2 regions of the Sodalis sp. RH16 genome follow, and region 1 is predicted to be linked to the other one. Evidence: predicted binding sites of a transcription regulator. Region 1 holds the regulator's gene; the other holds the start of a gene.
What was found. The regulator PurR, encoded in region 1, represses purine synthesis genes. The targets are predictions, from matches to a motif close to CANGCAAACGTTTGCNTG.
Positions count from the first base shown of each region.

Region 2: a site for PurR is predicted at 9,492-9,509, ahead of gltB (glutamate synthase large subunit). Genes of this name have one in related genera too.

Region 1 is NZ_CP178737.1:4,754,029-4,769,512, reverse strand. It holds gene ACL2XJ_RS21735 (electron transport complex subunit E) at 1-488, shown strand, start outside; gene nth (endonuclease III) at 485-1,120, shown strand; gene gstA (glutathione transferase GstA) at 1,259-1,879, shown strand; gene tyrS (tyrosine--tRNA ligase) at 1,929-3,203, opposite strand; gene pdxH (pyridoxamine 5'-phosphate oxidase) at 3,270-3,920, opposite strand; gene ACL2XJ_RS21710 (MliC family protein) at 3,979-4,305, opposite strand; gene anmK (anhydro-N-acetylmuramic acid kinase) at 4,349-5,452, opposite strand; gene ACL2XJ_RS21700 (glycine zipper 2TM domain-containing protein) at 5,780-6,247, shown strand; gene slyA (transcriptional regulator SlyA) at 6,393-6,827, opposite strand; gene ACL2XJ_RS21690 (DUF1289 domain-containing protein) at 7,353-7,598, opposite strand; gene gloA (lactoylglutathione lyase) at 7,766-8,173, shown strand; gene rnt (ribonuclease T) at 8,425-9,090, shown strand; gene ACL2XJ_RS21675 (Grx4 family monothiol glutaredoxin) at 9,217-9,564, opposite strand; gene ACL2XJ_RS21670 (hypothetical protein) at 9,696-9,875, shown strand; gene ACL2XJ_RS21665 (C40 family peptidase) at 9,957-10,853, shown strand; gene ACL2XJ_RS21660 (YnhF family membrane protein) at 10,879-10,968, opposite strand; gene purR (HTH-type transcriptional repressor PurR) at 11,168-12,184, shown strand; gene cfa (cyclopropane fatty acyl phospholipid synthase) at 12,612-13,763, shown strand; gene ACL2XJ_RS21645 (riboflavin synthase subunit alpha) at 13,865-14,518, opposite strand; gene ACL2XJ_RS21640 (MATE family efflux transporter) at 14,771-15,484, shown strand, end outside.
Region 2 is NZ_CP178737.1:2,432,955-2,448,438, reverse strand. It holds gene rsmI (16S rRNA (cytidine(1402)-2'-O)-methyltransferase) at 1-153, opposite strand, end outside; gene ACL2XJ_RS11230 (penicillin-binding protein activator) at 216-2,267, shown strand; gene ACL2XJ_RS11225 (YraN family protein) at 2,225-2,620, shown strand; gene diaA (DnaA initiator-associating protein DiaA) at 2,724-3,314, shown strand; gene dolP (division/outer membrane stress-associated lipid-binding lipoprotein) at 3,324-3,899, shown strand; gene mtgA (monofunctional biosynthetic peptidoglycan transglycosylase) at 3,932-4,666, opposite strand; gene elbB (isoprenoid biosynthesis glyoxalase ElbB) at 4,663-5,322, opposite strand; gene arcB (aerobic respiration two-component sensor histidine kinase ArcB) at 5,560-7,893, opposite strand; gene ACL2XJ_RS11195 (TIGR01212 family radical SAM protein) at 7,996-8,934, opposite strand; gene gltB (glutamate synthase large subunit) at 9,627-14,087, shown strand; gene ACL2XJ_RS11185 (glutamate synthase small subunit) at 14,098-15,484, shown strand, end outside.

The sequences.
Region 1 (15,484 bases):
TTTATGTGATGATCATCGCCTCGGTGGTCTCCACGGTGCAGATGCTTATCAATGCCTATGCCTACGGCCTTTACCAGTCGCTGGGCATCTTCATTCCCCTTATCGTCACCAACTGTATAGTCATGGGACGGGCTGAAGCCTACGCTTCGCAAAATCCGGTGGCGCTGTCGGCCCTGGATGGACTGGCTATGGGGCTGGGGTCCACCGGCGCCCTGGTGGTGCTCGGCGGCATCCGCGAACTGCTGGGGAACGGTACCCTGTTCGACGGCGCCGATCGGCTGCTGGGGCCGTGGGCCAAAGCGCTGCGAATAGACATTTTGCATCTGCAAACCCCGTTCCTGATAGCAATGCTTCCCCCCGGCGCCTTTATCGGGCTGGGATTTATGCTGGCGGGAAAACATGTCATCGACCACCGGCTTAAAGCCCGGCAGCGTCAGGCGGCGGTAAGACAAACGACGGAACAGGAACAGGAACAGGCAGGATCATGAATCAGGCTAAACGTATAGCCATTTTAAGCCGCTTGCGGGAGGCCAATCCCCATCCCACCACCGAACTGCGCTACGGATCGCCGTTTGAATTATTGATTGCCGTATTGCTGTCGGCCCAGGCCACCGACGTCAGCGTCAACAAGGCCACCGCCACGCTGTTTCCGGTGGCCGGCACCCCGTCCGCCATGCTGGCTCTGGGCTCCGAAGGGATAAAAAGCCATATCAAGTCCATCGGGCTTTTTAACAGCAAGGCGGAAAACATCATCAAAACCTGCCGGATTTTGCTGGAGCAGCACCAGGGCCGGGTACCTGAAGACCGGGCAGCGCTTGAAGCGCTGCCCGGCGTAGGCAGGAAAACCGCCAACGTGGTATTGAATACCGCCTTCGGCTGGCCTACCATTGCCGTTGATACCCATATCTTCCGGGTTTGTAATCGCACTGAGTTCGCGCCGGGCAAGGACGTGGCGGCAGTGGAGCAAAAGCTTATCAAGGTCGTGCCGGCTGAATTCCGGGTTGATTGCCATCACTGGCTGATTCTCCATGGACGTTACACCTGTATCGCCCGCAAGCCGCGCTGCGGCTCTTGCCTGATTGAGGATCTCTGCGAGTTCAGGGAAAAAGTCTATGCCTGACTTGCCCTGTTGCGCTACCGCAAAACAGCCGTTGTTTGCCTTTCAGAATGAAAAACTATGACAGCGATGCAACCATCGCTATCCTGCCACCTAAGTTGGACGTATTCTATGAGAACGCATCATCGTGGGGGGTCGTTTATGAAGCTTTTCTATATGCCTGGTGCAAGCTCGCTGACCGCTCACATAACCCTGCGCGAGGCCGGACTGGATTTCACGATTGAAAAAGTGGATTTTCGCACTAAAAAAACCGAGCACGGCGAAGATTATCTGACGATAAATCCGAAGGGCAAAGTACCGGCGCTGTTGTTGAACGACGGCACCGTGCTGACCGAAGTCGTGGCCATAGTGCAGTACCTGGCGGATTTGGTGCCGGACCGTCAATTGATCCCGCCGGCGGGCACCCTGTCACGCTATCAGGCCATGGAATGGCTCAATTATGTCGCCAGCGAGCTGCATAAAGGCCTGAGCCCGTTATTCGATACCCACCTGCCGCCGGACTACAAAGAGCAGGTACACCAGCAAATGGAGAGTAAATTGCTCTATCTCGACCGGGAAATGGCCGGTCAGGATTATTTGCTCGGCAGCAGGTTCAGCGTAGCGGATGCCTATCTGTTCACCATGCTGACCTGGGCCGACCGGTTGGGATTTGATCTCTACGCCACCCCGACGGTGGGGCATTTTTACCAGCGGATAAAACTTCGCCCGTCCGTGGTTGCGGCGCTGCATGCCGAACGGGCGGAATCCCAGGCGGTTGATTAACACCAGCGACAACATCGCAGGGGCCGGTTTCGGTCCCCTGCCGATACGTTTAATTCCAACTGATCAAACAGTAATTTTTCTTGCCGCGCCGCAACAGGGTATAACGCTCAAACAGGCGGTCGGCGTCCGTAAAGACATACTCCGCCGAGGACTGTTTTTCACCGTTCACGGCAATAGCGTTGGAAGAGATCAGCGAACGGGCCTGACCGCGGGATGGCACCAGTTGCGCATCCACCAGCGCCTGTTGCAGATCCGCGCCGTTTTGCAGCGTAATCACCGGCATACCGTCCTGGGCCAGCTGTTGCAGGTCGTTGGCGGTAAGATCCTGCAATGAGCCGGAAAACAGGCTCTGGGTAATACGCACCGCCGCCGCCAGCCCCGCGTCTCCGTGCACCAGGCGCGTCACTTGCTCCGCCAGCACATATTGCGCCCTGGGTGCGGTCCCGCTGTTGCTATCTTCCGCTTCCAGGGCATTGATCTCTTCAATGGGCATAAAGGTGAAGAATTTTAAAAACCGGTAAACGTCGGCGTCGGCGGTGTTGATCCAAAACTGGTAAAACTTGTAGGGACTGGTTTTCAGCGGGTCCAGCCATACCGCGCCGCCTTCCGTTTTACCGAACTTGGTGCCGTCGGCTTTGGTGATGAGCGGCACGGTCAAACCGTACACCGTTTTTTGATGCATGCGCCGCGTCAAATCGATGCCGGAAGTGATATTCCCCCACTGATCGGACCCGCCGATCTGCAGCTCAACGCCATATTGCTTGTTCAAACAGGCAAAATCATAGCCCTGCAGCAAGTTGTAGGAAAACTCGGTAAAGGAAATTCCCACATCGTCGCGGTTGAGGCGCTGCTTCACCGCTTCTTTATTGATCATTTGGTTGACGGAAAAATGCTTGCCGATGTCCCGCAGGAAGGTCAGGACATTCATGCTACCGAACCAGTCGTAGTTATTTGCCGCTACCGCGCTGTTCTCGCCGCAGTCAAAATCCAGGAACGGCGATACCTGCCGGCGGATTTTATCCACCCACTCCTGCACCGTTTCGGCGGTATTCAATTTGCGCTCAACGGCCTTGAAGCTGGGATCGCCAATCAAGCCGGTAGCCCCGCCCACCAGCGCCACCGGACGGTGTCCGGCCAATTGGAAACGCTTTAAACACAGCAGCGGCACCAAATGTCCCAAATGCAAGCTGTCGGCGGTCGGGTCGAAACCGCAATACAACGAGAGCGGCCCCTGAGCCAGCCGCTCGGAAAGCGCGGCCTCATCCGTTACCTGGGCTATCAAGCCCCGCTCTTGCAATTGTTGTATCAGGTTGCTGCTTGCCATCAAAAAAACTCCGTAATATACAAATTGAGTGATAAAGTGCTGCGAATAGCATAATGAAGAAAGGGATTAAGGGGCCAGGCGGTCGATGCTCCAGCCCGCGTCCTGGCGCTGGTAGATAAACCGATCGTGCAGCCGGTGTTCACCTCCCTGCCAAAACTCCATGGTATCGATAACCACGCGATAACCGCCCCAAAAACTGGGCAGCGGCACTTCGCCCTGCTGGAATTTCTGTTTCAGCTCGAGGAATTTGCTCTCCAGCACCCCGCGGGTGGAGATGCGGCTGGACTGTTGCGAGACCCAGGCGCCGATTTGGCTGTCCTTGGGCCGGCTGTGAAAATATTTCAAGACCTCAAACACCGACAAGCGTTCCGCGCGACCCAGCACCATAACCTGGCGCTCCAGGCTATGCCAGGGAAAATGGAGGCTGATGCGGTTGTTGTGCGCCAGCTGCGTTGCCTTGCGACTGCCCAGGTTGGTATAGAATACCATGCCGGCGGCGTCGAAGTGCTTGAGCAGAACCATGCGCTGATAGGGTTGTCCGGTCTCGTCCACGGTCGCCACGCACATGGCGGTGGGATCGGCGAGCTGCGCCTCGCAGACCTGCCTGAGCCAAAGCTCGAACAAATCCATCGGTTCCGCCGTTAAATCCGCCCGCCGCAAGCCGCCGCGGGTATATTCCCGACGCAGGTCGGCGATATCAATTTTCTGTTCAGTCATAATGGTATATAGCGTGAAACCGTGGCTTTATTGTGCGCCGCGTGGTTAAAAATCTCAATCATTTACCGCTCTCCCCGTTCAGGATGCAGTCATCAATGATGACGCGTCCATCGCGCTCGATAAATGCCCGATTCCCTTTCGACCAGAAGCCATAGTGGCCGTTATCGTAGCGAACGCCCGAAGCGGAAGCCACCTGCGGCAAGGTTAACTGTTTGCCGTCAAGTATCAGGCTGACCTGCGACAGCCGGTTATTTTGCCGTACCGTCAACGGCGTGGTGCCGCATTGATAATGAAGCGCCTGCACGTCGGGGCCGCGGTGCAGACGGGAACAGGCGCCGGTGGCGAGCACGCTTAGCACGGTCAGGCAGAAAATCGCTCTTTTCATTATTTTGCTCCCGGTTGAACATGTGGATAAACGATGTCCCTGTTCAGACCGGATAAATCGCTCCGAGCAAGGTTTCCCGGCTGGCGCCGGTCACCGAAGGCAAGTTCCCCGGCAAACCCGACAGCGTGCGGCAGGCAAGCCAGGCGAATGCCAAGGCCTCCATATCGTCGCCGCTGACGCCGTATTTGTCAGTAGGACTTACCTCAATTCCCGGCAGCAGCGCCGACAGCCTGGCCATCACCAGCGGATTGCGGGCGCCGCCGCCGCAAACCAGCAAATGCTCGCAGCCGCCGGATAACATGACCTGCTGGGAGATACTCCGGGCGGTGAGCTCAGCCAGGGTCGCCTGAACATCCCTCGGCGGTATCGGCATAAACTGGCTCAGTTGCTGGTTCAACCAGCCCAGGTTAAAGTGTTCCCGTCCGGTGCTTTTCGGCGCCGGCAGGGAAAAGTAGCGGTCGGCCAGCATCCGGCGCAACAGCTCCGAATGAATTTTTCCGCCTGCGGCCCAGATCGCGTCCAGGTCATAAGGCTTACCTTTCTGGCGCCAAATCCAGGCGTCCATCAGCATATTGCCCGGGCCGGTATCGTAACCGCGAATCGGCTGACCCGGCAGCAACAGCGATAAATTGGCGATACCGCCGATATTGAGCACCATGCGCCGTTCCGTGGGATGGGCCAGCAGAGCGTGATGGAAACCCGGCACCAACGGCGCCCCCTGTCCGCCGTAGGCCATATCGCGGCGGCGAAAATCTCCCACGGTGGTAATCCCGGTCATGGCGGCAACCAGGTTGTTATCGCCGATTTGCAGGGTGCAGGGAAAATCGCCGCCGGGCTGATGCCATACCGTCTGGCCGTGACAGCCGATGGCGGTGACCTCTCTCCCATTGACCCCCGCGTTGCGCAACATTTTTATCACCGCCTCGCCGAACAACCTGCCCAACCGGGTGTCCAATTCCCCTAATTGGGATAAAGTCACCGCCTGCCCCTGGCACATGGAGAGTATCTGCTGTTTGATGTCCAGCGGAATCGGATGCGTGTAACTGGCCTGCTGCGCGACGGTATGCTCATCTATGGCGGCGAGCACCACATCGATGCCGTCGAGGCTGGTTCCTGACATGACTCCCACATAGCGACCTGTTTTCATTGAGCCGGCCTTGTTCCTTATAAAGAGGGTTTTGGTTATCATACTGTAATAACGTTAACATTTTTACCGAATGAGACCATCAAAAGCAGGCAAATAATTAAACTTGTTACAAAATCATGACGAAATAAGAAAAAGGTTAGCCGTAAAATCATTGCGAAAGTCACAAATTGGCGTCCGTTTATTCGCAGTTTATGATTTTTTCAATATTATCAACTACAGTAACTAAACTAGCCTTGTCTGATGTAGCATCACCCATCAGCGCAGCTATATTAGCATGAGTTCCGTCTGGGTTTGCCTTGGACGAACGTCGTACAATAGGAGTTTTCAATGATGAAACGTTTGCTCGTGGTCACCCTGGCTGGTTTGACATTGGCAGGATGTGCCAATAACAACGGCTTATCCGGTGATGTCTATTCTGCCTCCGAAGCCAAAGAAGTTCAAAGCGTGACTTACGGTACCCTGGTTGGGGTCCGTCCGGTGCAGATCCAGGGTGGGGAAGATTCAAACATTATCGGCACCATCGGCGGTGCGGTATTGGGTGGTTTGGTGGGCAATACCATCGGCGGCGGCGCCGGCAGAGGTGTCGCTACCGCCGCCGGCGCGGTAGTGGGCGGCGTCGCCGGACAGAACGTCGGCAGCGCCATGAACCGTACCCAGGGTGTGGAGCTGACCATTCGCGAAGACGACGGCAGAACCATCATCGTCGTACAAAAACAGGGGCCGACCCGCTTCAGCGTGGGCCAACGCGTCGCCATGGCCGGCAACGGACGCGGCGTGACCGTTTCGCCCCGCTGACACAGCGGCATGTCGTGATTTCTCCCCTACTGTTAAGGCGGTGGGTGAAAATCAATGGTACGACATCATTCACATCTGTCTATATAAAGAACCGGCAAAATATGCCGGTTTTTTATATGGAACATATGCAACACACCCAAACTGATCAGGATTTATTATAAAGTTCCAGGATATTCTTCTCTAGCCTGGCGATCATATTACTCAGAAATTGAATTTCTTGTTCTGAGATACCCGCCAGGATTTCATCTCTGGTACTATTTATAACATGATTAACTTCTTTGATGATTGGCTCGGCGGACTCCGTCAATTTTATACGTTTCGCCCGCCTGTCATTGGCGCAGGTATGCCTGGTGATGAGTTTCTTCTCTTCGAGCTGATCAAGCGTCCGGACCAAGGAGGGCTGCTCGATGCCGATGGCTTTTGCCAATTGAATTTGCGACTGCTCAGGGGGCAATTGGCAAATATTATGCAGCGTGATCCAATGCGTTTGTGTAAGCTCTAAAGGTTTTAAGCGATGGTCAATCAGTGCGCGCCAAACACGAACAAGTCGCGCCAAATCAGATCCTAATGGCGATTCCAATTCTCTCTCCTTATAATTAAGCTGATTAAGCTTGTTCCCTGGATTCCCATCCATTCTAATGGGTGGAATGGCAAAATACAAATATATATATAAATATGGTGAAACTTAAGTTGAGATGGATGTAATATGCATGTTATTCCTTTGATAAAATGGATGTTACCGAAGAGCGCATATGTTTTCGAAACATCCGGTGAATCGGATGAATTCACTCTCCTTCCTTCGCATTTTCCCACCTGGTCTAGGGTAATCTCTGGAAACGTTCAATAATCCGTTCCTCTTTGCGACTACCTTAACCCTTTCATATTGAGGCAGATCATATGCCAAGCGGATTATTCATAACTGTAACACTATTATTGTCATTCAGCGTGATTTATTGTTAATTTAAGTTAAATGAAGACATAACAAATATCAATATTTCATGTATTCAGGGTAATAATGTAATTTTAATATATAAGTAGCTACTAATTAGTTCGTAAAATAATATTAATCAGTACCACTAATACCTCATCTATACTCACCTCAGCGTCAAAACAGGCTGGGTTGATCCGGGGCGTCCCCAAGAGACTCCGCCGTTTTAGCGGCCCGCGCCAGGCGCAAATAACGCAGGCGGCATAAACGCAGTACCTCCTTTTTCTGGTTGTCATTCATCCCCATCCAGTCAAAGCGCTCTTGCCGGGAACGGAAACAGCCAATGCAGTAGCCGCGGGCGTCCGACTGGCAGATACCGCGACAGGGACTGGGTATGGTGAAAAACTCAAGCTGTTCCGGCACAGGCCCTCCTTATTTACTTTCATTGAAGACGTTATTTACCCAACTGGCAAGATTTATTGCCCTCGCCCGCCCGTCCGACATACTGTAAAACCGCCGTCCCACGGTCTATACTGGCGACTACCTTTTCTGCGGCGGACATTACCCCGTCATGATCCCAAGAGGATATTATGCGCCTGCTACATACCATGCTACGAGTTGGAAACTTACAAAGATCTATTGATTTCTATACTAAAATACTCGAAATGCGCCTATTGCGCACCAGTGAGAACACTGAATATAAATACACGCTGGCGTTTGTCGGCTATACCGAAGAAACCGAAGGCGCAGTTATTGAATTAACCTATAACTGGGGAGTCGACAGCTACGATCTCGGCAGCGCCTATGGCCATATCGCCCTGGGCGTAGATAATGTCGCCGCTACCTGCGAACGCATCCGCCAGGCCGGGGGCACGGTTACCCGTGAAGCCGGACCGGTGAAAGGCGGCACGACCATCATCGCCTTTATCGAAGATCCCGACGGTTATAAAATAGAATTGATCGAGCAGCGTCACGCCGGCCTGGGCCTCGGGCACTGACATATTGGCCACGGCCGGGCACGGCGGTGGCGGTCGGTAATGCGCCGCACATCATAAATCCGCGAATGCTTAAAGTTACATCGTAACGGACGGGACCCAAGACAGGGGTCCCTTTTCAGGATTATCTTCCCATTTTCCGTTTAATCACCGCACTATTCCATTGCGGGCAGCCAATGAAAATGGATTCGCCATGCATACCGGAACAAAATTTGCCATAATGCGGGCTGTATTTCTAAATAGTAAGAACAGGCATGGCTGAAATAGACGATGTAAATTCCCTTCGCGGCCGTTTCCGCGGCTTTTATCCGGTTGTCATTGATGTAGAATCCGCAGGCTTTAACGCCGCTACCGACGCCTTGCTCGAAATTGCCGCCGTGACATTGAACATGGATGTAGAAGGCTGGCTCGTGCCGGACCAAACGTTGCACTTTCATGTCGAACCTTTCCCCGGATCGCTGTTACAGCCGGAGGCGCTGGCGTTTAACGGCATCGATCCGTCCAATCCTTTACGCGGTGCGGTAAGCGAATACGATGCGCTGCATGAAATCTTCAAGATGGTGCGCAAAGGCATAAAGGATCAAGGCTGCAACCGTGCGGTAATCGTGGCCCATAACGCAGGTTTTGATCATGGTTTCCTGATGGCGGCGGCGGAACGCGCCAATCTCAAACGCAATCCGTTTCATCCTTTTGCCACCTTCGACACCGCGGCGCTGAGCGGACTGGTGCTTGGGCAGACCGTATTGGCGAAAGCCTGCGCCGCCGGAGGAATTGAATTCGACAGCCGCCAGGCCCATTCGGCGCTGTACGATACCGAGCGGACCGCCGAGCTGTTTTGCGAACTGGTGAATCGCTGGAAGCGTCTCGGGGGTTGGCCGGTACCGCCGCTCGGCGACGATAGCAGCGGCGAAACTGATTAAATCAAATCACGGAGATGGCCGAACAGCGGGAGAGCATGTTTGTTTTGACCATAAAATCAAAGCCAATCCCAGCGATAGGATTGGCTTTTTCTGTTCTGAACGCTCAGGCTAGAAGCCCTCACTGACTCAATTGGACGGCTGATCTTCCTGAGAACCGTATTTCACCGCGGTTTCTTTGATAAGCGGCTGTAGCTCGCCGTGCTGGTACATTTCAAGAATGATATCGCAACCGCCAATCAGTTCACCATCCACCCATAATTGCGGGAAGGTCGGCCAATTGGCGAATTTCGGCAGTTCGGCCCGAATATCCGGATTCTGCAGGACATCCACATAAGCGAAACGCTCGCCGCAGGCGGAAAGCGCCTGTACCGCTTGCGCGGAAAAACCGCAACCAGGCAATTTCGGAGAGCCCTTCATATAAAGAAGAATCGGGTTTTCAGCAATTTGCTGCTGAATTTTTTCAATCGTCGTCATTGTCTCGCTTCCTCAAGCCATAAGCTGGCCTTATCTGCTCTGGGCGGGATTATGCTCAGAATCACTATTCTAACGATTACCGTATAAATAGATAAACGTTTTTTTGCCCGCCATAGCCCGCACGGACAAAGATGCGCAGCACCTTAATAAAGGATAACACCAAAGGCGGCCTTTTACCCGGCGCCGGGGCATGGCTGCCAAACTCTTTTTTAACAATTGAAAAACTGTTGAATTTTGCGCCAAATTATGCCGATGAATGCAACAAATATGCAGTCGTTCACGTTTATTCACAATATGATGATAATTCATGATGCAAAGTAGGGGTAAATAGCTTAAATTCCTTTGAGGCATTTATAACCCCCTCTTTGGGGCCACAGAGGATAGCGTTAATCATGCGTTTATGCTTTACGCTTTTTGTGTTGCTTTTTACTCAGTTATTTTTCAATTTGGCGCATGCCGCGCCCAATGCCGGTATCAATGCCGACCAGCGAAAATCACAGTCCAGTACGGCTAAAACAGGTGACCGACGCAAACGAAAACCTCTTAAAGAGGTGTTGAAGATAACCAAAAAAAGCAAACCGGTGACCGAGCAGAAAATCACCCGTCATAGCACAGACAAACCAAAAGAGCTCGTTGCTGAAAAAAGCAGCAATAAAAAATTACATTCCATACCCGTCGCCAAAGCGAAAGAGCCGGCCGTCGAAAAAAACCACGTTAAAAAATTGCATCCAATGCCCCCCGCAAAAAAAATAGCCAAGTTTACCCCGCCGAAAAAAGGCTACAAAAAGGGTTACGGCAGGCATCGGATGAAAGAAAGCGCCACGCTCGATCTCATTGCCAACGATCAACCCATCATCATGAGCGATAGCCACAAAAAACGCTATCAGCATGCCAAATTGACGGCGATGAACAAGCTGATGTCCCAGATGGGCAAGCCTTATCGCTGGGGCGGCATGTCGCCCAATACCGGGTTCGATTGCAGCGGCCTGATCTATTATGCTTATAAGGACGTGGTACGGATTCATATGCCCCGTACCGCCAATGAAATGTTTCATTTACGCGATGCGGCGCCGGTGAAGAAAGACGATCTGGAAAGCGGCGATTTGGTTTTCTTCCATATCACCAACCGCGGCGCGGCGGATCATGTGGGCGTTTATTTGGGCAACGGACGGTTTATCGAATCCCCCCGCACCGGCCGCGATATCCGCATCAGCTATCTGAATGAAGATTATTGGGCGGATCACTATGTCGGCGCCCGCCGGGTCGTGACGCCGAAAACCATTCGCTGAAAGGAAAAAAAGGCGCCTGGGCGCCTTAATTCATTACCGCGGTAAAGCTGAACGCAATGATCACCAGCAAGGAAAATACCGTGGTCATTAATGACAATTTGAAATCGCTGCTCATCACTTCTCCTTATCACTACACCTATCGCTGAACGGGATATCTTTACACCCGTAGGTTGTAAGCAGTGTCGCATAACCCGATTAAAAAAGCTTGCCGGGCAGCAACTCCCGAGCATATTTATCTTTATCGCTTTCACTTTAGTGCCGAATCAAGGAAAATTGGCGATTTATTTATTTCGGCGTACAGGAGTTCTACACGCATGGCAACCATTAAAGACGTGGCGAAACGCGCCGGGGTATCCACCACTACGGTGTCACATGTCATCAATAAGACGCGATTTGTGGCGCAAGAGACCAAGATCGCCGTTTTGGAGGCCATCGGGCAGCTGCACTATTCCCCCAGCGACGTGGCGCGCAGCCTTAAGATCAACCGCACAAAATCCATCGGCCTGCTGGCCAGCTCAAGCGAAGCGCCCTACTTCGCGGAAATTATCGAGTCGATTGAGCACCACTGTTTTGTGCGGGGATATACCCTTGTGCTGTGCAACTCCCATAACGATCTGAACAAACAGGGCGCCTATCTGGCGATGCTGGCGCAAAAACGGGTGGACGGGTTGCTGGTGATGTGCGCCGAATATCCCGAACCGTTGCTGAATATGCTGGAAGAGTATCGCCATATCCCCATGGTGGTCATGGATTGGGGCGAAGCTCGCCGGGATTTCACCGATACCATTATCGACAATGCCTTCGCCGGGGGTTACATGGCGACCCGCTATCTGATTTCCAGGGGGCATCGCGATATCGGCGCCATACCCGGCCAACTGGCGCGCAATACCGGGGGCGGCCGTCATCGCGGCTACCTGCGGGCCCTGGAAGAAGCCGGCATCGCCATTCCCCATCAATGGATTGTGCAGGGGGATTTCGAACCGGAATCCGGCTATCAGGCCATGAAACTCATTCTGTCCAGGCCGCAAAGGCCCACGGCGGTATTTTGCGGCGGTGATATCATGGCCATGGGTGCAATGTGCGCCATTGATGAAATGGGCATGAAGGTTCCCGATGACATCTCAATTATCGGTTATGATAATGTGCGCAATTCGTGCTTTTTTACCCCGTCATTGACTACCATTCATCAACCCAAAGAAGAGCTGGGCGAGGCCGCGCTGACCATGCTGCTGGACCGTATCACCAGCAAACGGGAAAACGCCAGGATTATCGAAGTGCATCCCGCCCTGATTGTACGCCGTTCGGTGGCCGACGGCCCGTTTCGCTCCTGAAGGGCGGCGCACGGCCTCCTGAGCCCCTTATCAAAGGTGATTCGCTCCCGAATGTAATAATATATTTCATACCGCCGAATGTGCCTGATGAGTTATTGTTTCGATAGGAAATCATTAACTTATCTGTGAAATACATTATTCTGTCAGCTATTGTCTAAACCGGAATGCAGGCTTATACTCAATATCGTTAACAAATATAACGAGTTGTCTAATAATTTTGCTTTAAAAGAATGTCGTGTTTTTACATGGCGTCATCCTATTTATGAAGCGCCCGTCTGACAAACAGTCTATTGGTGTTTTTTATATTCCTCTGTTTATTGTGGTACATCCGACACCACGGATACCCGTGGATGATTATAAAAGCCCGCAGGTATCGGCTACGCTTTTCCTGACGGGGTTATAACAGAAGAAAGGTGATGGAGAAGCTATGAGTTCCTCGTGTGTTGAAGACCTGAGCTTTCATGATAATGCTTGGTATCGAATCATCCATGAAATGCTTGCTGAGGCAGGTGTAAAGATCAACGGCGCAAGGCCGTTTGATATTCATGTCAAGAACCCGGAATTTTTTAAACGCGTGCTAGAGGACGGGTCATTGGGGTTGGGTGAAAGTTACATGGACGGCTGGTGGGAATGCGAGCGACTGGATATCTTTTTTCAGCGCGTTTTAAGAGCCGGTTTGGAAAATAAGCTTCCCCGGCATTTCAAGGATGTTATGCGCGTTGCCGCCGCGCGGCTCATGAATCTTCAGTCTAAAAAACGGGCTTGGATTGTCGGCAAAGAGCATTATGACTTGGGTAATGACCTGTTCAGCCTGATGCTGGATCCCTATATGCAGTATTCGTGCGGCTATTGGAACAAGGCCACCACTCTGGAGGAAGCGCAGCAGGACAAGCTCAGGATGATCTGCGAAAAGCTGCAGTTAAGACCGGGCATGACGCTGCTGGATGTGGGCTGCGGCTGGGGCGGGCTTGCCGCTTATGCGGCCAAGAACTACGGTGTTTCGGTTCAGGGGGTGACTATCTCCGCTGAACAGCAGAAACTGGCGCAGGATCGCTGCGAAGGTTTGGACGTCACTATCTCGCTGCAGGATTACCGCGACCTCAACGTGCAATTCGACCGTATCGTTTCGGTGGGCATGTTTGAGCACGTAGGTCCGAAAAACTACGCCACCTATTTCGACGTCATTGATCGCAACCTGAAACGCGACGGCCTTTTCCTGCTCCATACCATCGGATCCAACCAGACCGATATGAACGTGGACCCCTGGATCGACAAATACATCTTCCCCAATGGCTGCCTCCCTTCCGTGCAGCATATCGCGCGGGCCAGCGAGAAGCATTTTGTTATGGAGGACTGGCATAATTTCGGTGCCGATTATGACAAAACGCTGATGGCCTGGTATGAACGTTTTCTCGCCGCCTGGCCGACGTTATCGGGAAATTACTCGGATCGATTCTTCCGGATGTTCTGCTACTACCTGAATGCCTGCGCCGGCGCTTTTCGCGCCCGTAACATCCATTTGTGGCAGGTATTGTTCAGCCCGCAAGGGGTTGAAGGCGGGATTCGTGTGCCCCGCTAAGCGTCCATTGCGGTACGTTCTTTTGGACTTTCCGCTCCAACGCTTTATTGCCCTGGACGGGCAATAAAGCGTCCCTATCCCGACAGTCGGGATACAGCGTTTTACCTCATGTTAACTTCGTGTCCGGCAGCGACGGCCAGTGCGGCCTCCCGCTGCGCCAAAACCCGTTCAACGGTGTCCACAACCGCCTGGGTTTGCGGATCGATTTCAATATTCACCCGGTTTCCCAGGCGTTTCTTGCCGAGTGTTGTCCTGGTGAGGGTTTCCGGAATCAAGTGGACGCAAAATTTATCCGCGGCAACCTCTCCGATGGTCAGGCTGATGCCGTCGATACCGATATAGCCTTTGTACAGCACATATTTCATCAACTCCTTGTCCGGCATTTTAAACCAAATCTGCCGGTTGTTTTCCGAGGTGACGATTTTAACGATTTCCGCGCTGCACATGATATGGCCGGACATGACATGGCCGCCAATCTCGGCGTTGAACGTAGCGGCACGCTCCACGTTCACCTCATCTCCCACCTGTAATTCCCCGAGGTTGGTAATGCGCAGCGTTTCTTTCATCAAGTCGAAGCTCGCCACATCTCCCTTGATGGCGCTCACCGTCAGGCAGCAGCCGTTGTGGGCCACCGATGCCCCGGTCTCAAGCCCGTCCAGCAGCGCCGGCGGCAGTTTAATGTAATGCGTGCGGAAGTTGGTTTTTTCATCAATTTCCACCACCGACGCGGTGCCCTGAACAATACCCGTAAACATGGCCTTGACCTCTTTTAATGACACCTTAAAAAGATGGGTATTATATTGCCCCAATTTCAGGTGAAAACCAAATACCCTCCCGCGGCGAAACGCTATGCACGGAAAATGTGCATTATTGCACTGGTATAAAGCAGGGAATCCATTACACTATGCCTCAGAAACGCCGCATAAATTACCGCTTAAATTCACTCATAATCATTAATTTATCTGCAGCTTGTATTATTTTTAATCCATAACATCATAGGTGCCTGCGTGCAGAAGTATTTCCTCGAAGCGCGTACATTATTGTCGCTGGCCTTACCGGTGATCCTTGCGCAAATCGCTCAAACCGCCATGGGCGTGGTGGATACCGTGATGTCCGGCTCCGTAAGCGCCACCGACATGGCCGCCGTCGCCGTCGGTACTTCCATCTGGCTGCCCGCTATTTTATTCGGCCACGGTCTTATCATGGCGCTGACGCCGGTCATTGCCCAACTAAACGGTTCCGGCCGGCGCGATCGCATCGCCTTTCAAGTGCGCCAAGGGTTTTGGCTGGCCTTGTCCGTCTCGCTGCTGATTATGTTCCTTTTGTATCATTCCAGGTTTGTCATCGGCAGGATGCATCATGTCGATCCCGCCCTGGCGCAAAAAGCCGTCGCCTATCTGCATTTTCTGCTGCTGGGGGCGCCGGGGTATCTGTTTTTCCAGGTGCTGCGCGGCCAATGCGAAGGTCTTTCCAAAACCAAGCCAGGCATGGTCATCGGTTTCCTCGGCCTGGCGGCTAATATTCCGATCAATTATGTGTTTATCTACGGCAAGCTGGGTATGCCGGCCCTGGGCGGTGTGGGCTGTGGCATCGCCACGGCGTCGGTGTATTGGATTATGTTTGGGGTCATGTGGCTGTATGTGCGCCGGGCCGGCACCTTTGCGGATTTCCGTACCGCCGTCGCTATCGTGCTGCCGCACTGGCCGACCCTGCGGCGTTTG
Region 2 (15,484 bases), 2.3 Mb from region 1:
TAAGCCGGTATGACGGGTATCTTCTGCGGCAATCAAATCAACACGCTGAAGTATCGACAGCGCCCGTTGGGTGATGTCTTCCAGATTACCAATGGGAGTCGGTACCACATAAAGCGTTGATGCGGAAATATCCGCTTGTTGGTGTTGATTCATTGTCTCATCCGGATTGCCGATTTAATATTGAGCATCTTGAAAAAAACATCACTGGACACAGTATGCTTTCCTCATATGTCATGAGTTTTAAAACAGGGCGTTTTATACCCGCCGTGCTGGTCGCACTGATCCTGGCCGCCTGTTCCGGCCAGGCGCCGCAAACCCCTTCCGGCACGGCTCAGATCAAAACCGGCGCCAACGCCGATTATTATTTGCAGCAAATGCAGCAGGCAGGCAATGATAGCAAGACCGACTACCAATTACTCGCCATACGGGCACTTATCAACGAAGGCCGCCTCGATCAGGCGCAGCAGCAGCTCGGCACGCTACCCCAACAGCTGAGCGATGTCCAACAACATGAACAACTCCTGCTGTCCGCCGAACTGGCGGTGGCGCAAAAGCGTCCGCAGGACGCCGCGGCCATCACGCAAAAAATGGACAGCAGCCAGCTGACACCCGATCAGCAGGCGCGCTATTATCAGGTGCAAATCGCCGCGGGCCAGTCGCAGCCGTCCCTGGATGTGATCCGCGCCTATATCGCCCAGGAACCCTTGCTCAAGGACCAGGCGCATCAGCAAAATATCGATGCGACCTGGCAAACGCTGCTGGCCATGTCGGCGCAGTCCCAGACCAACCTCGTCATCAACGCCAATGAAAACGTCCTGCAGGGCTGGCTGGATTTGCAGCATGTTTATCAGGACAACAAGCAGGATCCGTCACTGCTGAAAGCCGGCATCAAGGACTGGCAGACCCGCTACCCGCAAAACCCGGCGGCCAAGACCCTGCCGACACAGCTGAACCAGGTCCTGAACTACCAGCCCACGTCCACTGGGCAAATAGCGTTGTTTTTACCGATGACCGGCCAGGCGCAGGTGTTCTCCGACGCTATCCAGCAGGGTTTTAACGCCGCCAGGAACGGCGCGGCGGGAGCCCCCCAGCCGGCCCCTGCCGGCGGTCAATCCCCCGCCGATGGCGCGCAGGTTGCCGCAGCGGCCCAACCGCAGGGCGCCGTCACCGCGGCCGCGCCGGATACCGCGGCGGCCCCACCGCAGGGCGCCGTCGCCACGGCCGCGCCGGATGCCGCGGCGAACCCGCCCTTGGCAACTGCCCCCACGGGATCCGCCGCCGGCCCGCAGATAAAAATCTACGATACTTCCGCACAGCCGCTGCCGGCATTACTGGCCCAGGCACAGCAGGACGGCGCCACCGTCATCGTCGGCCCGCTGCTGAAAAACGAAGTGGAACAGCTTTACACCAGCCAGAACAGCCTGAATATCCTGGCGCTTAACCAACCTGAAAACCTGCAAAACCGGCCGAATATCTGTTATTTTTCGTTATCTCCGGAAGACGAGGCCCGGGACGCGGCGAACCATATTTTCCAGCAGCACAGGCAACAACCCCTGCTGCTGGTGCCCACCGGTTCGCTGGGAGATCGGATCGTCAAGGCCTTCGCCGACGCCTGGAGCAAGGCGGGCGGCGGTACGGTGCTTGAGCAGCGCATCGGCTCTATGGGTGATTTGAAACAGGCCATCAACAGCGGCGGCATCCAGCTTACCGGCCAGCCGGTCTCCACCGCCCCGGCGGCGGCGGCCCAGCCGCAGGCGGTCACCATCGCCGGCCTGACCATCCCGGCCCCGCCCAGCGATGCCGCCGTCTCTCCTTCCGCCACCGGTGGTCCGGTGGATGCGGTCTATATCATCGCAACGCCGTCTGAATTGGCGTTAATCAAACCCTCCATCGATATGCGCGTCAGTTCGCGCTCGCAGTTGGGGCTGTACGCCAGCTCGCGCAGCTACCAGGCCGATGCCGGTCCGGATTACCGTCTGGAAATGGAAGGGCTGGAGTTCAGCGATATCCCGCTGCTGGCGGGATCGAACCCGGCCTTGCTGCAGCAAGTCAGCGCCCAGTTCAAGGAAGATTATTCCCTGGTGCGTTTGTATGCCATGGGGATGGATGCCTGGACTTTAGTAAACCATTTCTCACAAATGCGTCAAATTCCCGGTTTCCAGGTCTCAGGCGACACCGGCGTGCTGACGGCGACGCCGGATTGTGTTATTAACAGGAAGTTATCTTGGCTGAAATATCAACAGGGACAAATCACGCAGATTATGTAAATCGACAGCAGGCGGGCGCGCAGGCGGAAGACCGGGCGCGCCGCCATCTTGAAAACGCGGGATTGCGTTTTATCGCCGCCAATATGCGGGTGCGCGGCGGCGAGATCGATTTAATCATGAAAGATCAACACACCTGGGTGTTTGTCGAGGTGCGCTATCGACGCGATAACGCTTTCGGCAACGCCGCCGAGAGCGTCACTCCTCGCAAGCAGCGCCGTTTACTGCTCGCGGCAGCGGTTTGGCTGTCGCGCCAGGGCGGGAGCCTAGACACATCCGCTTGCCGTTTCGATATTTTGGCAATTACCGGTAACCGGCTAGAATGGCTGCAAAACGCCTTCGGCGCATCGGGTTAATATACCCTAAATCATTCGAGCTGCGGGAAGGCGGCAACGCACCTGCAACTTGAAGTATGCCGGGTATAACCGTTTCCTCCATTACTTATTAGGTTCAATGACTGTGCTGGAAAGAATAAAAGGCTGTTTCACCGAAAGTATACAAACCCAAATCGCGGCGGCGGAGGCCTTGCCCGACGCGATTTCACGCGCCGCCACCGCCCTGGTGCACGCGCTGCTCAACGGCAACAAGATTTTATGCTGCGGCAACGGCACCTCCGCCGCCAACGCTCAGCATTTCGCCGCCAGCATGATCAATCGCTACGAAACCGAGCGGCCGAGTCTGCCCGCGGTCGCCCTGAACGCGGACAGCGTGGTGCTTACCGCCATCGCCAACGATCGCCTGCAACAGGAAGTCTATGCCAAGCAGGTGCGCGCCCTCGGCCAGGCCGGCGATATTCTGCTGGCTATCTCCACGCGCGGCAACAGCCGTGATATTGTGAAAGCGGTGGAAGCCGCGGTGACCCGGGATATGACCATTATTGCCCTGACGGGATACGACGGCGGCGAACTGGCCGGATTGCTCGGTCCCCAGGACGTTGAAATCCGAATTCCCTCCCACCGCAGCGCGCGCATACAGGAAATGCACATGCTGACGGTGAATTGTTTATGTGATTTGATCGATAATTCATTGTTTCCTCACCAGGACGATTAAGGAGCTCAAATGAAGGTGCATTACCCATTTGTACTGCTGTTCACCGCCCTGCTGCTTCAGGGATGCGTCGGTGCTGTCGTGGTCGGCAGCGCCGCGGTGGCGACCAAATCCGCCACCGACCCGCGCACCGTAGGCACCCAGGTCGATGACGGCACGCTGGAAGCGCGCGTGGGCAACGCCTTGGCTAAAGATCAGCAGATCAAGAAAGAAGCCCGCATCGTGGCAACCGCCTATCAAGGCAAAGTCTTGTTAACCGGTCAGGCGCCCACCACCGAACTGGCCAACCGCGCCAAACAAATCGCCATCGGCGTCGATGGCGCCTCCGAGGTGTATAACGAAATTCGCCAGGGCCAGCCGGTAAGCATGGGACGTGCTTCCATGGACACCTGGATTACCACCAAAATCCGTTCGCAGCTGCTGGCCAGCGACTCGGTGAAATCATCCAACGTGAAGGTCACGACGGAAAACGGCGAGGTGTTTTTACTGGGGCTGGTGACCAATAAAGAGGCCCAGTCGGCGGCGGAAATCGCCAGCCGGGTCAGCGGCGTACAGCATGTCACTACCGCCTTTACCATTCTGAAATAACATCATGCCCCCCGCCGCCGCGGCGGGGCCGGCTAACGAAGATGGTTTTCCCGCAAGAATTGTTCCCCGCCCATTTGGCGCATCTGCCGCAATATCCACTGCTGGCGCATCTGCACATAGCGCGAGGGCGCTTCGGCGCGAAAATGCAGCGGATTGGGTAATACCGCCGCGAGCAGCGCAGCCTCCGATGGGGTCAGGCGTGCGGCGGGCTTATGAAAATAGCGTTGCGACGCGGCCTCGACGCCAAAGGTGCCGCGACCGAATTCCGCAACGTTTAAATAGACCGTCAAAATACGCCGTTTGGTCCAGACCGTTTCCATCGCCAGGGTTAAACCGGCCTCCAGCCCTTTTCTGAAGTAGCTGCGTCCGTCCCACAGCAGCAGATTTTTCGCCGTTTGCTGCGACAGGGTGGAGGCGCCGCGGATGCGTTGGCTGCGCTCATTGTGGGCGGCGGCGGCCTGTATGGCTTCAATGTCAAATCCCCAGTGCCAGGGGAATTTTTGATCTTCCGCCGCAATCACCGCCAACGCCATGGACGGGGCGATGTCATCCATCGCCACCCAGCGGGAGTGGGCCACATAACCGCCGTCGCCGCGCAGCCAGGCCCCCAGCTGGCGCTCCGCCATTACCGCCGAGAAAGGCACCGGCACAAAGGAGAAGAGCAGAATGGCGGCCACCCAGAGGGCAAGAATGGCCCCGCAGCCAATCAGCAGCCACCGCGCGCTTCGGCGAAATAGTCCGGATTTTCCGCCGGACCGAAACCTCATTCGCACAATGCCAATACCCGGGATACCAGTTTATCGATACCTTTAGCCAGATCGGCGAGGGAGGTGGCCAGCATATAGCCCGGGGTGGTGACCACTTTGTTTGCGGCATCCAGCACGATATCGTCCACCGGGCAGATAACATGGGTCGCGCCCATATCATCGATCATCTCCGCCGTATCGCTGTCGGTGCCGATGGTCAACCGCAGAGGTTCGGGGGTGTCGATGAGTTTCGGCAATAACGCCGGGGCGATGCAAATAAAACCAATTGCTTTATTTTGCTTATGTATTTGACGGGTCAGCTGTCGTAAATCGGCATCGACTTCTCCCTCGATTCCCCTTAAGGCAATATCGCTGAGGTTGCGTACGGCACCAAAACCGCCGGGCACAATCAGGGCATCGAGCTTATCCGCATCCGCCTCGGAAAGGGGGTGGATTTTACCCCTGGCCAGGCGCGCGGACTCCACCAGCATGTTGCGTTTCTCCGTCATTTCTTCACCGGAAAGATGATTAATCACAATAGGTTGCATCTTATCCGGCGCAAAACATATTACTTCGGCGCCCGCCCGTTCGAGAGCCAGCAGCGTCAGTACCGTTTCATGTATTTCGCTGCCGTCATACACACCACAGCCGCTTAAAACGAGGCCCACACGTTTCATAGAAATCTCTCTTCTGTCATGGCGGTCAAAATCTTATTTCTATTGACAAAGTCTATTCTACATCCCAAATTTTAATGGTTCTTGTAACATTATCTCGTTCTTTTGCTATGTTGTTTACTAACGCTTAATGAATTTTAGTGACTTGCCAACCAAGAACGCCCGATAACTCTGCACAGTGGCGAGAATCAGTTTCCCTGGTGTTGGCGCTATATTCGCGCACCCCGGCTTACGTCGGGGTCATTTTTTTGCCTTCCCAGCCCAAGCCTTAAGCGTCAGCACATCGTTCGGCCATTCCCGGTGCAAATCATCGACCCAGCCCTGCACGTTATCCCACCATCCGGGCATATCCGGCGACTGAATCTGTTGCGCCAGGCGCTGTAGACGCACCAAGCCGATTGAACCGGCGGCGCCCTTGATTTTGTGGCCTTCCTCGGCAATGGCGCGCTGATCCCGGGCGGCCATGGTGCCGTCAAGAGCCGCCAGATACTCCGGCATCATCTTCTCGAACATCTCCAGGCTTTGGCTGATGAGCGACGGCCCCACCAGATCCAGATACTGTTCCAGCATGGCGATATCCAGAACGGCCTGCTGCTCTTGCTCCGCCGCCGAGTCATCATCATCGTCATCGGCGGCTTTATCCGGCTGGTCCCAGAATTTTTTTATCATGGCGGTGAGGGCCGATACCGACAGCGGCTTGCTCAGCACATCGTCCATACCGGCGTCCAGATACTCTTTCTTATCTTTGAGCACATTGGCGGTCAGGGCGATTAACGGCGGCAAATGCCGATCGCTGTAACGCTTACGCAGCTGGCGCGAGATATCCAGGCCGGTCATGTCCGGCAACTGGATATCCAGCAACACCAGGTCGTATTCGTCCGGATCAAACATGGTCAACGCATCGTGGCCGTTCATGGCGACATCCACGCTGCTGCCCAGCTTCTCCAGCACCGAGCGGGCCACCACCACATTGAGTTCGATATCTTCCACCAGCAAGACGTTGAGCGCCGGCAAAGGCAGTTCTTCCTCTTCATTTCCCTCGTCGGGAACGACCTCAGACGCGACGATGGATAGGCTGAAACAGGCCCCCTCGCCCCGGCGGCTCTTCACCTGGATATCGCCGCCCATGGCCTGCGCCAGGCGTTTCGATACCGCCAGGCCGATACCGGTGCCGGTGGCCGGTTTGCCCCCTTGCTGATCCTTGACCTGGTAATACATGGCAAAAATCTTATCCTGCTCTTCTTCAGGGATGCCAATGCCGGAATCCTGTACGTCGAAACAGAGCAGATCCGGCTCTTCCCGGTGGATGCGGATGGTGATTTTTCCCTGCTGGGTGAATTTCACCGCATTGCCGATGAGATTCCAGAGGATTTGCCGCAACCGGGTACCGTCGGCGACGATATTGCGCGGCAGCGGCTCCTGGGCGTCCATCACCAGCTTCAGCCCTTTGGGCTGTACCAGCAGACCGGAGAGGTTCTCCAAATCCACCAGGAAGGCGGTGAAGTCCAGCGGCTGGTTATCCAGCTGGACGTGGCGGCGCTCCAGTTTGTCCATTTCGATAATATCGTTGAAAATATTTCCCAGGGTAATGGCGCTGACGTGCACGGTTTTAAGGTAATTGAGCTGTTCTTTGTTGAGGTCGGTATCCAGCAGAATACGGCTTAACCCTACAATGCCGTTAAGGGGCGTACGCAGCTCGTGGCTGATGGTAGAGATGAAGGTGGTCTTCTCCCTGCTGGCGTTCTCCAGCGCGTCCTGGTAGCGCTTACGCTCGGTTATATCGCGGCCAAAACCCATTAGCCCATGCCGTTTGCCCACGCGATCGTAAAACGGCACCTTGCGCAGCTCGAAGCAGGCCCGGCGCCCGTCAGGATAGACCAGCCACTGTTCATAGGTCAGCGAGACGTTATGGCGGAAGACCTTTTCGTCGGTCTCAATGACTTTATCGGCAATTTCCGGTCCGTAAACGTCCTTGGGCGTCAGGCCTATCAACTGCTTCTCGCTTTTACCCACCAGCAGCTCCATTGCCCGGTTGCAGCCGGAGAATTCTTTATTTTCATTGCGGTAATACACCAGGTCGGGAGAGGCGTCCAAAAAAGAACGCAGCAGGGAGGATTGCTGTTCAAGCTCGATTTGCGCCTGTTCACGGCGCGCCATTTCTTCGGTCAGCTTGTTCAGCGCGCCCTGGCGGGCGTCTTCGGCTTTTTCGCGATCGGCGATTTCCTGGTTCAGTTGCGCGATATTTTCCTGCAACTGCTGATTAAGCAGTAAATCGCGGTTGCGCATCTCTTCGAGCTTATCCACCAGTCGGGCCAGCCGCTGGCGCGACTCCTCAAGCTGTTCCACCACCACCGAAAGGAAATATACCGCCCAGGGCGTTATCAGCAGGCCGAAAAAGATTGATCGCACCACGTCGATGCTTTCCACTTCCCCGCGCAATAGCATGGTGACGGCCATTTGCACAATCATCGCCAGCACCACCAGCGCCGACGCCAGCAGGAGCGAGAACCGCACCAGCCCTAATTTCACCATCAGATCGACGTAATATTGCGCCAGCAGGCGGATTTGCTTCATAGCGGTTTCCTTAAGTAGCATTAGGGTCAATGATACCTCAAAAAACAGTTTTTTAGCGAAATCCGCGGCTTGAGGTTGCCTGATAGGAAAGAACCTCGCAGTTTATGATAAGCGCGGCTTCATCCCTTGATAGGGTGTGCCGAGGGCGGCGCCCTGGGGACCGTTGGCCAACAGGTCCTGATAGATGGCATTCATGCCGGTGAACGTGTTTTCGCACCATAACGGTGCAAGCAGCGTCGGACGGCGGGCGCTGGCGCTGATGCGGTGAAACAGCACCTCAGGCGGTGTGCGACGGATCAATTCGCCGGCCAGGGCAGTGTAGTGTTCCAGCGTCAACACCGGTAACCGTCCCGCCCGCCAGGCGGCCGCCATGGTGCTGCCCTCCACCACCAGCAGCGGGTGCAGTTTCAGGCCGTCTACCCCGGCGGCCAATACCTTTTCCAGCGTATCCCGGTTGTGGGTGATGTCTTCTCCCGGCAAACCTATGATCAAATGGGCGCACACTTGCAGTCCCCGCTGGCGGGCCAGGACGGCGGTGCGCTGGTAGCAGGCGAAATCATGACCGCGATTGATCCGGTGCAGAGTTTTATCCTGTGCGCTTTGCAACCCCAGCTCCAGCCAGACTTCATACCCCTGCTGCCGGTATTCCGCTAGTAAATCCAGCACCGCCGGCGGGACGCAGTCGGGACGGGTGCCGATACAAATACCGACGATATCCGCCTGTTCCAAGGCCTGCCGGTAGAGCCGATCGAGTTCGCGCACTTCTGCATAAGTACTGGTATAGGCCTGGAAATAGGCCAGGTAGCGTTTTGCCCGATCGATACGGCCTGTCTGTTCGGCGAACTGCTCGGCCACGCTCAGGAATTGCCGATTTTCATCGGCAAACGAGGCAACATTGCAAAAAGTACAGCCGCCCCGGCCCAGGGTCCCGTCACGGTTGGGACAGCTAAACCCGCCATGCAGCGAGAGTTTATAGACCTTCTGTCCATAACGGCGCAAAAGATCCCCGCCAAACATATTGACTACTTGCGGCAACTGCATATTCTTTACATCCGGTTCGGGTATGGCCGTTAATGCTAGCGGAATTTTCATCTTTGCATGATGATATCGATCAAAGCCCCTTGCAGCCGCCGCCAAAAAAGCATAATTATGCAATATTAATGAGAAATAAATCATACCTGCTATGATTAATATTTCTTATTCGAGCCAGGTGGCTTATTCAAATAGTCACTAATTTGTAAAAACAGAGACATAATGGGAAAAAACACTCCATATCAGCATATCCTGCTATTAAAGCTGTCCGCCCTAGCATGGTGCAGAGATTCAATGGCTGCACTATAGTGCGACAGCGCATGATTGGCAGGGGATGATTTGCAGGGATAATGGTTATTAAATAGCTATTAAGTTATTTTTAATCATATGGTTAATCGTTTTTTGGCTCTAACCGGGACGGTCGCCGGGCATATTTGACCTGCGTGGTGTTTCTCGTTAATTTGGAAGACCGTCGGAAGAATTCCGGCGGGGCTGACGACGCGTCATAATTATGCAGTTAATGAGATTCCTTCTTAAAGCAAGTCGTTTATCATGAGTAAGACCGCCACGATAAGGTTTTCGCGGAGCGGGCCAGCGGTAAAACAGCGTGTTGACGCGTTTGATCCGCTGCCGCTCGATATCGATACGCCTGTTCGCAGTAGGTTGTAAGAGTCACCTGGAGCCTGGGGAGGTCCATGAATATGTTGTACGATGAATCCCAAGTAAAAGACAACTGCGGCTTCGGCCTGATTGCCCATATCGAAGGCGAGCCCAGCCATAAAGTGGTGCGTACTGCAATTCATGCGCTGGCCCGTATGCAGCATCGCGGCGCGATCCTGGCCGACGGCAAGACCGGCGACGGCTGCGGCTTGCTGTTGCAAAAGCCGGATCGGTTCTACCGCATGGTGGCGCAAGAGCGCGGCTGGCGTTTGGCCAAGAACTATGCGGTGGGCATGATTTTCCTCAGCCAGGATGAAGAGGAAGCCCGCGCCAGCCGGAAGATAATGGAAGAGGAACTGCAAAACGAAACGCTGTCCATCATCGGCTGGCGCGAGGTTCCCATCAATCCGGACGTGCTGGGTGATATCGCCCTCTCCTCCCTACCCCGCATCGAGCAGATTTTCGTCAACGCCCCGGCCGGCTGGCGCCCGCGCGATATGGAACGCCGTCTGTATGTGGCGCGCCGCCGCGTGGAAAAACGGGTGGTTGACGACAGCTTTTATGTTTGCAGCCTCTCGAACCTGGTGACCATTTATAAAGGCCTGTGCATGCCGGCGGATTTGCCGCGCTTTTACCTGGACCTGGCGGATCTGCGGCTGGAATCGGCCATTTGCCTGTTCCATCAGCGCTTCTCCACCAATACCGTGCCGCGCTGGCCGCTGGCCCAGCCTTTCCGTTATCTGGCCCACAACGGCGAGATCAATACCATCACCGGCAACCGTCAGTGGGCGCGGGCCCGTGCGTATAAGCTGAAAACCCCCCTGATTCCGGATTTGCAGGACGCCGCGCCGTTCGTCAATGAAACCGGTTCGGACTCCAGCTCGCTGGACAATATGCTGGAACTGTTCCTCAGCGGCGGCATGGACCTGATTCGCGCCATGCGCCTGCTGGTGCCGCCGGCCTGGCAGAACAATCCGAACATGGATCCGGAGCTGCGCGCCTTTTTCGATTTCAACTCCATGCATATGGAACCCTGGGACGGACCGGCCGGCCTGGTGATGTCCGACGGCCGTTTCGCCGCCTGCAACCTGGATCGCAACGGCCTGCGTCCGGCGCGCTATGTCATCACTACCGACAAATTGATCACCTGCGCGTCCGAAGTAGGGATCTGGGACTACCAGCCGGATGAAGTGGTGGAAAAGGGCCGCGTCGGACCCGGCGAACTGATGGTTATCGATACCCGCAACGGGCGCATCCTCCATTCGGCTGAAACCGATGACGATTTGAAAAGCCGCCATCCCTATAAAGAGTGGATGGAAAAGAATGTCCGTCGCCTGACGCCGTTTGAAGAGCTCGCCGACGACCAGGTAGGCCATCGCGAACTGGACGACAGCCGGCTGGCCAGTTATCAAAAACAGTTCGGCTACTCTAATGAAGAGCTGGATTCCATTTTGCGCGTGCTCGGGGAGAACGGCCAGGAAGCCACCGGCTCCATGGGGGACGATACGCCGTTCGCCGTGCTGTCCAGCAGGCCGAGGGTGATTTACGATTACTTCCGCCAGCAATTTGCCCAGGTAACCAACCCGCCTATCGACTCCCTGCGGGAAGCCCACGTCATGTCCCTGGCCACCTGTATCGGCCGGGAGATGAACGTATTCTGCGAAGCGGAAGGACAGGCGTTCCGGCTGGCCTTCAAATCGCCGATCCTGCTCTATTCCGACTTTACCCAGCTCACCACCCAGGAAGAGAGCCACTATCGCGCCGACAAGCTGGATATTACCTACGATCCGACGCAGCGGAATATGCAGCAGACCCTGCTGGCGATGTGCGACGAGGCGGAAGAGAAAGTGCGCCAGGGGACGGTACTGCTGGTGCTAAGCGACCGGCTGATTTCCCCGACCCGGCTGCCGGTGCCCGCGCCAATGGCGGTGGGCGCCATACACACCCGCCTGGTGGAAAAAAACCTGCGCTGCGACGCCAATCTGATCGTTGAAACCGCCAGCACCCGCGATCCGCATCATTTCGCGGTGCTCATTGGCTTCGGCGCCACCGCCATTTACCCGTATCTGGCTTATGAAACCCTGGCGGCCCTGATCGACAACGGCACCATCGAAAAAGATTACCGTACCGTGATGCTGAACTATCGCAACGGCATCAATAAGGGCCTGTACAAGATCATGTCCAAAATGGGCATTTCCACCGTGGCCTCGTACCGCTGCTCCAAACTGTTCGAGGCGGTGGGTCTGCATCGCGACGTGACCGATTTGTGTTTCCAGGGCGTGGTAAGCCGTATCGGCGGCGCCGACTTCAGCGATTTCGAACAGGATTTGCTGAATCTGTCCAAACGCGCCTGGCTTAAGCGCAAGCCGCTGGATCAAGGCGGTCTGCTGAAATATGTCCACGGCGGTGAATATCACACCTATAACCCAGACGTGGTTAAAACGTTGCAAAAAGCGGTGCAAAGCGGCCTGTACAGTGATTATCAGCAGTATGCCAAACTGGTGAACGAGCGTCCGGTGGCCGTGCTGCGCGATCTGCTGGCCATCAAACCCAACGGCCAGGCGGTTACCCTGGATCAGGTGGAACCGGCGGAAAATCTGTTTAAACGGTTCGATACCGCTGCCATGTCCATCGGGGCGCTGAGCCCTGAAGCCCACGAATCTCTGGCGCAGGCCATGAACGGGCTGGGTGGTTTTTCCAACTCCGGCGAGGGTGGCGAAGACCCGGCCCGCTACGGCACCAATAAGGTGTCGCGGATCAAGCAGGTGGCGTCGGGCCGTTTCGGCGTGACGCCGGCCTATCTGGCCAGTGCCGACGTTATCCAGATCAAGGTGGCGCAGGGCGCCAAGCCCGGTGAGGGCGGCCAGTTGCCTGGAGATAAGGTCACGCCGTATATAGCCCGCTTGCGCTACTCGGTGCCCGGCGTCACGCTGATTTCGCCGCCGCCCCATCACGATATCTACTCCATCGAAGACCTGGCGCAGCTGATTTTCGATCTGAAGCAGGTGAATCCAAAGGCCCTGGTATCGGTCAAACTGGTTTCCGAACCCGGCGTCGGCACCATCGCCACCGGCGTGGCGAAGGCCTATGCGGATTTGATCACCATTGCCGGCTACGACGGCGGCACCGGCGCCAGCCCGCTCTCCTCGGTAAAATATGCCGGCTGTCCGTGGGAACTGGGACTGGTGGAAACACAGCAGGCCCTGGTGGCAAACGGCCTGCGCCACAAAATCCGTTTGCAGGTGGACGGCGGGTTAAAGACCGGCCAGGATATTATCAAGGCGGCGATTCTCGGCGCGGAAAGCTTTGGCTTCGGTACCGGCCCTATGGTGGCGCTGGGCTGTAAATATCTGCGCATCTGCCATCTGAACAATTGCGCCACCGGCGTGGCGACCCAGGACGAAAAACTGCGGCGCGATCATTACCGCGGTCTGCCGGAGCTGGTAACCAACTACTTCCATTTCATTGCGCAGGAAACCCGGGAAATGATGGCGGAACTAGGGGTGACCCGGCTGGTGGATCTCATTGGCCGCACCGATTTGCTGCTTGAGCTGGACGGTATTTCCGCCCGGCAGCATAAGCTGGACTTGTCGCCGCTGCTGCAAACCGCGCAGCCGCATCCCGGCAAGGCGCTCTATTGCACCGAAGGCAGCAATCCGCCGTTTGACAAAGGCCTAATGAATAAAACTCTGCTGGAGCAGGCCATGCCCCATGTGGAAGCCCGGCAGAGCAAAACCTTCTATTACGACATACATAATACCGATCGTTCGGTGGGCGCTACGCTGTCCGGCGCCATCGCCGCGCTGCATGGCGATCAGGGCATGTCCGCCGATCCCATCAAGGCGCATTTTACCGGCACCGCCGGCCAGAGCTTCGGCGTTTGGAATGCCGGCGGCGTGGAGTTGACCCTCACCGGCGATGCCAACGACTATGTGGGTAAAGGCATGGCCGGCGGCAGCATCGTCATCCGCCCGCCGGTGGGTTCGGCGTTTCGCAGCCACGAAGCGACGATTATCGGCAACACCTGCCTGTACGGCGCCACCGGCGGCAAGCTGTTCGCCGCCGGACGGGCCGGAGAACGCTTTGCCGTGCGTAATTCCGGTGCGATTACCGTGGTGGAGGGCATTGGCGACAACGGCTGTGAATATATGACCGGCGGCATTGTGTGTGTGCTGGGCCGCACCGGCGTCAATTTCGGCGCCGGCATGACCGGCGGATTCGCTTATGTGCTTGATGAGACGGGAGAGTTCCGTAAACGCGTCAATCCCGAACTGGTGGAAGTGCTGGATGTCGATCAGTTGGCTATCCATGAAGAGCATCTGCGCGGCCTGATTACCGAACATGTGCACTTGACCGGTTCGCACCGCGGGGAAGAGATCCTGGCGGATTGGCCGGCCTGGGCCTCCAGGTTTACCCTGGTAAAACCGAAATCAAGTGATGTGAAAGCATTGCTGGGTCACCGTAGCCGTTCCGCAGCGGAACTACGCGTACAAGCGCAGTAAGAGGTTAATAATGAGTCAAAATGTTTATCAATTTATCGACTTGCAGCGTGTGGATCCGCCGAAAAAGCCGCTGAAGATCCGAAAAATTGAGTTTGTGGAAATCTACGAACCCTTCTCCGATTCGCAGACCAAGGCGCAGGCGGATCGGTGCATTTCCTGCGGCAATCCCTATTGCGAATGGAAATGCCCGGTGCATAACTATATTCCGAACTGGCTGAAGCTGGCCAACGAAGGGCGGATTATCGAGGCGGCGGAGCTGTCGCATCAGACCAACAGCCTGCCGGAAGTATGCGGACGCGTGTGTCCCCAGGATCGTTTGTGCGAAGGATCCTGTACGCTGAATGACGAATTCGGCGCCGTCACCATCGGCAATATCGAGCGTTATATCAACGATAAAGCCATCGAGATGGGCTGGAAACCCAGCGTCGGCGATGTGGTTTCCACCGGCAAGCGAGTGGCGATTATCGGCGCCGGCCCCGCCGGGCTGGCCTGTGCCGATGTGCTGATCCGTAACGGTGTGCAGGCTGTGGTATTTGATCGTCATCCGGAAATCGGCGGCTTGCTGACTTTCGGCATTCCGTCGTTCAAGCTGGAAAAAGATGTCATGATCAAGCGGCGGGAAATTTTCAGCGAGATGGGCATCGAATTTCGTCTGAATACCGAGGTCGGCAAAGATATTATGTTAAGCGACCTGTTGGGTGAATTCGACGCGGTATTCCTTGGCGTCGGCACCTATCAATCCATGCGCGGCGGCCTGGATAATGAAGATGCCCCCGGCGTGGTGGACGCGCTGCCGTTCCTGATAGCCAATACCAAACGGCTGATGGGGTTTGAAAATGCCCCCGCCGCGCCTTATGTCTCCATGGAAGGCAAGCGTGTGGTGGTATTGGGCGGCGGCGACACCGCCATGGACTGTGTGCGTACCGCTATCCGCCAGGGCGCATCCAGCGTGATCTGCGCTTACCGTCGCGATGAGGCCAATATGCCCGGCTCTCGCCGCGAGGTGAAGAACTCCCGCGAGGAAGGGGTTGAATTTATGTTCAATCTACAGCCGGTGAGTATTGAAATCGACGGCGCCGGACAGGTGTGCGGCGTCAAGATGGTGCGTACCGAAATGGGCGAACCCGATGCCCACGGTCGGCGCCGTGCGGAAATCATCGCCGGGTCGGAGCATGTGCTGGCAGCGGATACGGTGGTGCTGGCGTTTGGTTTCCGTCCGCACGCCATGTCCTGGCTGGCTGATTTTAGCGTGGAGCTCGACGGACAGGGGCGGATTATCGCGCCGGAAAACAGCGAGGCCGCCTTCCAGACCAGTAATCCGAAAATCTTTGCCGGCGGCGATGCGGTACGGGGTTCCGACCTGGTGGTCACGGCAATTGCCGAAGGCCGCAAAGCTG